2 regions of the Streptomyces sp. NPDC014870 genome follow, and region 2 is predicted to be linked to the other one. Evidence: riboswitches for the same ligand, from Rfam matches in the RefSeq annotation. Region 2 holds a riboswitch; the other holds the start of a gene.
What was found. Region 2 has a riboswitch for glycine ahead of gcvT (glycine cleavage system aminomethyltransferase GcvT). Riboswitches for the same ligand answer to the same signal wherever they lie in the genome.

Region 1 (3,401 bases), on a different contig from region 2:
CGGCTACGGCGGAGGAGTCGGCCGCGGCCGGCTCGCGGCGGTTTGCGCCCGGGCACGACGTACGGCATGCCGTGTACGGGGCCGGGTGGGTGCAGGGGAGCGGGGTGGGGCGGGTCACCGTGCGCTTCGAGGAGCCGGGGTCGGCGCCGGGGAGGGTGCGGACGTTCCTCGTCGACGATCCGGAGTTGGTGGAGGGGGAGCCGTTGCCGCTGGTCGGGGGCGGGAGCGGGGCGGCGGCGGTCGCCTAGGGGGTGCGCCCGGCCTGCGGCCGGGCTGGGGTTCCCACCCGCACCACCCGTGCGACTGGACGGGCAGAGGTGCGGGTGCGCCTGTGCGTGGCTGAGCGCCGCCGGCGAGTGCGGGAGGTGGGATGCGTGCCCGTGCGGCGGGGTCGGCAGGGTTTGCGGGTGCTCTTCTGCGCGCGGCTGAGCGCCGTCGGCGGGCGGGAGGTGTGGATGCGTCGCCTGCCCGTGTGGCGGGGTCGGCAGGGTTTGCGGGTGCTCCTCTGCGTGGCTGGGCGCGCCGCGGCGGGCTTGGGTGGGGTGCGTTGGCCGTGCGGCGGGGCGGACAGGGGTACGACGCCCGGGTGTGACCGGGCGTCGTCGGCGGGCGCGGGTGTGAATCACCGCCTGTGCGGCCGCCCTGGCTGCTGGACTTGATCGGTGGTGGTGGGCGGCTATGCGTCGTCCTGGCCTGCCAGGCGGCCGAAGTCGTGGTCCGGGGGTGGTGGGGGCGGGAGGGCCAGGCTGTAGTGGCGGTAGAGCTGGAGTTCCTGCTCCGGGGAGAGGTGGCGGCCCACGCCGAAGTCCGGGGCGTCCTTGATCAGGGCGCGTTCGTACGGGATGTGGAGGGCGTTGTCGACCAGTTCGCTCGGCTCCAGGGGGACGAAGGCGTCGCGGCCGAAGAGACCCGTGCGGACCGCCGCCCATTCGGGGACCCCCGTCGCGTCGTCCAGGTACACCTCGTCCACGGTGCCGATCTTGTGCCCGTTGCGGTCGAACGCCTTGCGGCCGATCAGGCTGCGCGGATCGATGTCGGTCTGCACGGTCCCTCCAACTGGTCGCAACTGCTCGTCGAAGACCTACAAAGAATACGAAAGTGCACATCTGGGATGTCGGCCACTTGAGCGATGGAAGGCGGAACCGCGCTGGTAGGCTGGCTGTGGCTGTCGACCCCGTGCGGGAGAGTCCTCCGGAGAAACCTTTCGGAGGCGCCGAAGGAGCAAATCCTCCCCGGAATCTCTCAGGCACCCGGTACCGCATGGACGAGGTCACTCTGGAAAGCAGAGCGGAGGTCCGACGGCGTCCGCTCTCACCGACGGTGAAAGCCGGCGGACCCTTGGTCTGCCGGTGAAGCTCTCAGGTTGAGATGACAGAGGGGGAGGCCGTCCGGGCACCCGCGCCGTGGTGTCCCTCGCAGGTCGTGACGACCAGGAGGCCTCCGTACATGACCGCCAACCGCATTCCGCTCTCCGAACTCGAGCAGGGCATCCCGTTCGAGCAGCGGCACATCGGGCCCGACGCCGAAGCCCGGGCCAAGATGCTCGCGCAGGTCGGCTACGGCTCGCTCGACGAGCTGACGGCCGCCGCCGTGCCGGACGTGATCAAGAACGCCGAGGCCCTCGGCCTGCCCGCCGCACGTACCGAGGCCGAGGTGCTCGCCGAGCTGCGTGAGCTCGCCGACCGCAACCAGGTTCTCGCGCCGATGATCGGGCTCGGGTACTACGGGACCTTCACTCCGCCCGTCGTTCTGCGGAACGTCATGGAGAACCCTGCCTGGTACACGGCCTACACGCCGTACCAGCCCGAGATCTCGCAGGGGCGGCTCGAGGCGCTGCTCAACTTCCAGACCATGGTCGCCGACCTCACAGGCCTGCCGACGTCCGGCGCCTCCCTGCTCGACGAGGGCACCGCCGCCGCCGAGGCCATGGCGCTCTCCCGTCGTGTCGGCAAGGTCAAGAACGGGGTCTTCCTCGTCGACGCCGACGCGCTGCCGCAGACCATCGCCGTCATCGAGACCCGCGCGGAGCCGACCGGCGTCGAGGTCGTCGTCGCCGACCTCTCGGCGGGTATTCCGGCGGAGGTCGCCGAGCGCGGTGTCTTCGGCGTGCTCGTTCAGTACCCCGGCGCATCCGGTGCCGTGCGGGACATCAAGCCGCTCATCGACGCCGCCCACGAGCTCGGCGCGATCGTCACGGTCGCCGCCGACCTGCTCGCGCTGACGCTGCTCACCTCGCCCGGCTCCCTCGGCGCCGACATCGCCGTCGGTACCACCCAGCGGTTCGGTGTGCCCATGGGCTTCGGCGGGCCGCACGCCGGCTACATGGCCGTCCAGGACAAGCACGCCCGCTCGCTGCCCGGCCGCCTGGTCGGCGTCTCCGTCGACGCCGACGGCAACCGCGCCTACCGCCTGGCCCTGCAGACCCGCGAGCAGCACATCCGCCGCGAGAAGGCCACCAGCAACATCTGCACCGCGCAGGTGCTGCTCGCCGTCATGGCCGGCATGTACGCCGTGTACCACGGGCCCGACGGGCTGAAGCAGATCGCTCAGCGCGTCCAGCGGTACGCCTCCGTTCTCGCCGCCGGGCTCACCGCCGGTGGCGTCGAGGTCGTCCACGGCTCCTTCTTCGACACCGTCACCGTCCGCGTCCCCGGCAAGGCCGCCGAGGCCGTCGCCGCGGCCCGCGAGGCCGGCGTCAACCTGTACCTCGTCGACGCCGACCATGTCTCGGCCTCCTGCGACGAGACCACCGGGCGCGCGCAGATCGCCGCCGTCTGGGCCGCCTTCGGCGTCGACGCCGACATCGAGGCCCTGGACTCCGCCACCGAGGACGCGCTGCCCGCCGGGCTGCTGCGCTCCGACGCGTACCTCACCCACCCGGTCTTCCACGCGCACCGCTCCGAGACGTCGATGCTGCGCTACCTGCGCCGGCTCGCCGACCGCGACTACGCGCTCGACCGCGGCATGATCCCGCTCGGCTCCTGCACGATGAAGCTGAACGCGACCACCGAGATGGAGCCGGTGACCTGGCCCGAGTTCGGTCAGATGCACCCCTTCGCCCCGGTCGAGCAGGCCCAGGGCTACCTCACGCTCATCACCGAGCTGGAGGAGCGTCTCGCCGAGGTCACCGGCTACGACAAGGTGTCGATCCAGCCCAACGCCGGTTCGCAGGGCGAGCTGGCCGGTCTGCTGGCCGTCCGCGCCTACCACCGCGCCAACGGCGACGAGCAGCGCACCGTCTGCCTGATCCCGTCCTCCGCGCACGGCACCAACGCCGCCTCCGCGGTGATGGCCGGCATGAAGGTGGTCGTCGTCAGGACCGCCGACGACGGCGAGGTCGACGTCGCGGACCTGCGCGCCAAGATCGCGCAGTACCGCGACGAGCTGTCCGTGCTGATGAT
Region 2 (3,401 bases):
CGTCGACGTGCTCGCAGCCGCCGTAGTAGCGGCGGCCCGGGTAGCCCTCGGCGTACTTGTTGGTGAGGACCGAGCCCTGGGCCTCCATGACCGCGACCGGAGCGAAGTTCTCCGAGGCGATCATCTCGAGGGTGGACTGCTGGCGGTGGAGCTCGGCGTCGACGGCGGCGGCGACGTCCGGGTCCAGCTCATGGAGAGGGGTGTTCATAAGCGACATGGATCGATCCCTACGGGTCTCGGTCAGCCTGCGGTGAAGGCGGTGTACTCGTCGGCGGTGAGCAGCTCGTCCGGCTCGCCGGTGATGCGCACCTTGAACAGCCAGCCACCCTCGAACGGGGCGGTGTTCACCAGGGAGGGGTCGTCCACGACGTCCTGGTTGGCCTCGACGATCTCGCCGGTCACCGGGGCGTAGAGGTCGCTGACGGACTTGGTGGACTCCAGCTCTCCACAGGACTCGCCCGCGGTCACGGTGTCCCCGACCTCCGGGAGCTGCACGTAGACGACGTCACCGAGGGCGTTCGCCGCGTGCTCGGTGATGCCGACCGTCGCGACGCCGTCGACGACGTCCGACAGCCACTCGTGCTCCTTGCTGTAGCGGAGCTGCTGGGGGTTGCTCATGTCGTGATTCTCCTGGATCGGGGGAGTGCTGATGAACGCGGGTCTTACGGGATGAGACGCGGGGTGAGACATGAGGGGGTGGGAAACCTCACGCCCGCCCCTTCGTCAGTTCCGGTGCGCCGTCACTTCTGGCGCTTGTAGAAGGGCAGCGCCACGACCTCGTACGGCTCGTGGGTGCCGCGGATGTCCACACCTACACCCTGCGTGCCGGGCTCGGCGTGCGCCGCGTCCACGTAGGCGATCGCGATCGGCTTTCCGAGCGTCGGCGACGGGGCGCCCGAGGTGACCTCGCCGACGGCCTCTCCGTTCACGACGACGGAGAAACCGGCGCGCGGGACCCGGCGGCCCTCGGCGACCAGGCCGACCAGCTTGCGCGGCGGGGCGGTCTCGGCGCGCTCGGCGGCCTTCTCCAGGGCCTCGCGGCCGACGAAGCGGCCCTCGTTCGTCGTCTTCTCGAACTTCACGACCCGGCCGAGACCGGCGTCGAACGGGGTGAGGGAGGTCGTCAGCTCGTGCCCGTACAGCGGCATGCCCGCCTCCAGGCGCAGCGTGTCACGGCAGGACAGGCCGCAGGGGATCAGGCCGACCGGCGCGCCCGCCTCGGTCAGCGCCTTCCAGACGCCCTCGGCGTGCTCCGGCTTGAGGAACAGCTCGAAGCCGTCCTCGCCCGTGTAGCCGGTACGGGCGATCAGCGCGGGGACCCCGGCGACCGTGCCCGGCAGGCCGGCGTAGTACTTGAGCCCGTCCAGGTCGGCGTCGGTGAGCGACTTCAGGATGCCGGGGGACTCCGGGCCCTGGACGGCGATCAGGGCGTACGCGTCGCGGTCGTCGCGGACCTCGGCGTCGAAGCCGGCCGCGCGCTCGGTCAGCGCGTCGAGGACGATCTGCGCGTTGGAGGCGTTGGCGACGACCATGTACTCCGTGTCACCGAGCCGGTACACGATCAGGTCGTCGAGGATGCCGCCGTCCTCCTGGCAGATCATCGTGTAGCGGGCGCGGCCCACGCCGACCGTGGAGATGTTGCCGACCAGGGCGAAGTCGAGCAGCTCGACCGCCTGCGGGCCGGTGACCGTGATCTCGCCCATGTGGGAGAGGTCGAAGAGGCCCGCCTTGGTGCGGACGGCGACGTGCTCGTCCCGCTCGCTGCCGTAGCGCAGCGGCATGTCCCAGCCGGCGAAGTCGGTCATGGTCGCGCCCAGCGAACGATGCAGGGCATCGAGGGCGGTCAGACGGGGGGCAGACGTGCTCATGGGTGGCTCCCGGATCCCAAGGGCGGAAAACATGACGGGCGAGGACGTCCTCCCCATCTGTCATGGAACCTGAGAGGTTCACCGAGAGCATCTCGTCACCGAGAGATCGGCTTGCACCTTGGGTGGGGACGCGTGAAGCGTCCCGCTTTTCAGATCTGCCTCATCCACGCGGTACGGGGCCTGAGAGATTCAAGGGAGGGTCTTGCTCCTTCGGCGCCCGGGTCCCACCGTCGTGGTGGTTCCGGGACTCTCCCGCGCGGATTCGAGCGGCCGGTATGCGGTTGTGTGCGCTTGGCGCGGCCATCATTGCACGCGGTGTCGGATCGGCAAATCGCTTGTGACTGATTACCCCTTCTTTACACTTTGTGGGGAAGGGGTTCTCGGGACCCGACTGGGGGAGAGACGATGACGATCCAGCGCTCCGGCGCCTACGCCACGAGTACGGGGATACCGGCTCCACGTGCCCGCGCCCGCGCCCGGACCCTCCCCCGAGGACTGCGTCCAGGGGGGACCCCCAGCCGCGCCGCGCCCCTGCTGCGCGATCTGCGCGAGCGCGGCGGCCGCGGCCCCCGCACGCTCGCCTTCACCGCGGGCGACCTCGTGGTGGTCTCCGGGCTGCCCGGCAGCGGCAAGTCCACGCTGATGCGGCGCGCCGCGGACGGCCTCGGCATCGACTCCCAGGACGCCCGCGAGCGCTGGGAGGCCCGGCTGCCCGCCTTCCTGCCGTACGCGGTCTACCGCCCCCTGGCGCGGATCGCCCACTACGCCGGCCTGTGGCGCGCGCTGCGGGCCGGGCGGAGCGTCGTCGTCCACGACTGCGGCACCCAGTCCTGGGTGCGGAACTGGCTGGCCCGCGAGGCCCGCCGCCGGGGCAGCGCCCTCCACCTCATCCTGCTCGACGTCACGCCCGCCACCGCCCGGGCCGGCCAGCGCGAGCGCGGCCGGGGCGTCTCCGGCTACGCCTTCGCCCGGCACCGCCGGGCCGTCGGCCGGCTCCTCGGCTCGGTCGAGTCGGGCCGGCTGCCCCGCGGCTGCGCCTCGGCGACCCTGCTCGACCGGGACGCCGCGGGAGCCCTGCGGACCATCGCCTTCCGCTCCGCGCACTGAGCGCTTTTGGCCACGGGGGTGCCAGGGCGGCGTTAGGGTTCTGCCCCGAGGGCGTCACGACCAGGGCGCGTGAGACACGCGATCAGGGCGTGCCAGACAGGGGAAGCGGGAACCGTGGACGTTACGTGGCCGGGCAACGAGCTCGAAGAGGTCCTCGCGGCCTCGCTCGGCAACCCCTCCGCCGGAGGCCGTCTCGTCGAGGTCCTCGGCCGGAGCCCCGTCTGGGTGCCGCTGCCCAACGGAGGCAGTCAGGAGAGCCGGGACCTCGACCTGCCCACGCTGGAGATCGACGGACTCCCGTACGTCCCCGTCTTCAGCTCCGAGCAGCAGTTCCTCGCCTGCGTCGGCACCCACATGTCCTTCACCGTCGCCCCCGCCCGTGACTTCGCCCGCGGTCTGCCCCCGCAGCTCGGCATCGCCGTGAAC

Region 1: linked by a shared signal. The riboswitch ahead of gcvP (aminomethyl-transferring glycine dehydrogenase) and the one ahead of gcvT (glycine cleavage system aminomethyltransferase GcvT) in region 2 are both predicted to bind glycine.

Annotation. Positions count from the first base shown of each region.
Region 1 covers NZ_JBIBWQ010000001.1:1,064,074-1,067,474, reverse strand. Annotated here, with positions in the region: gene ACF09C_RS04565 (DNA polymerase IV) at 1-248, shown strand, start outside; gene ACF09C_RS04560 (PRC-barrel domain-containing protein) at 677-1,045, opposite strand; glycine riboswitch at 1,170-1,269, shown strand; gene gcvP (aminomethyl-transferring glycine dehydrogenase) at 1,447-3,401, shown strand, end outside.
Region 2 covers NZ_JBIBWQ010000005.1:297,381-300,781, reverse strand. Annotated here, with positions in the region: gene glyA (serine hydroxymethyltransferase) at 1-217, opposite strand, end outside; gene gcvH (glycine cleavage system protein GcvH) at 241-618, opposite strand; gene gcvT (glycine cleavage system aminomethyltransferase GcvT) at 741-1,868, opposite strand; glycine riboswitch at 2,028-2,133, opposite strand; gene ACF09C_RS16950 (AAA family ATPase) at 2,274-2,975, shown strand; gene ACF09C_RS16945 (enhanced serine sensitivity protein SseB) at 3,090-3,401, shown strand, end outside.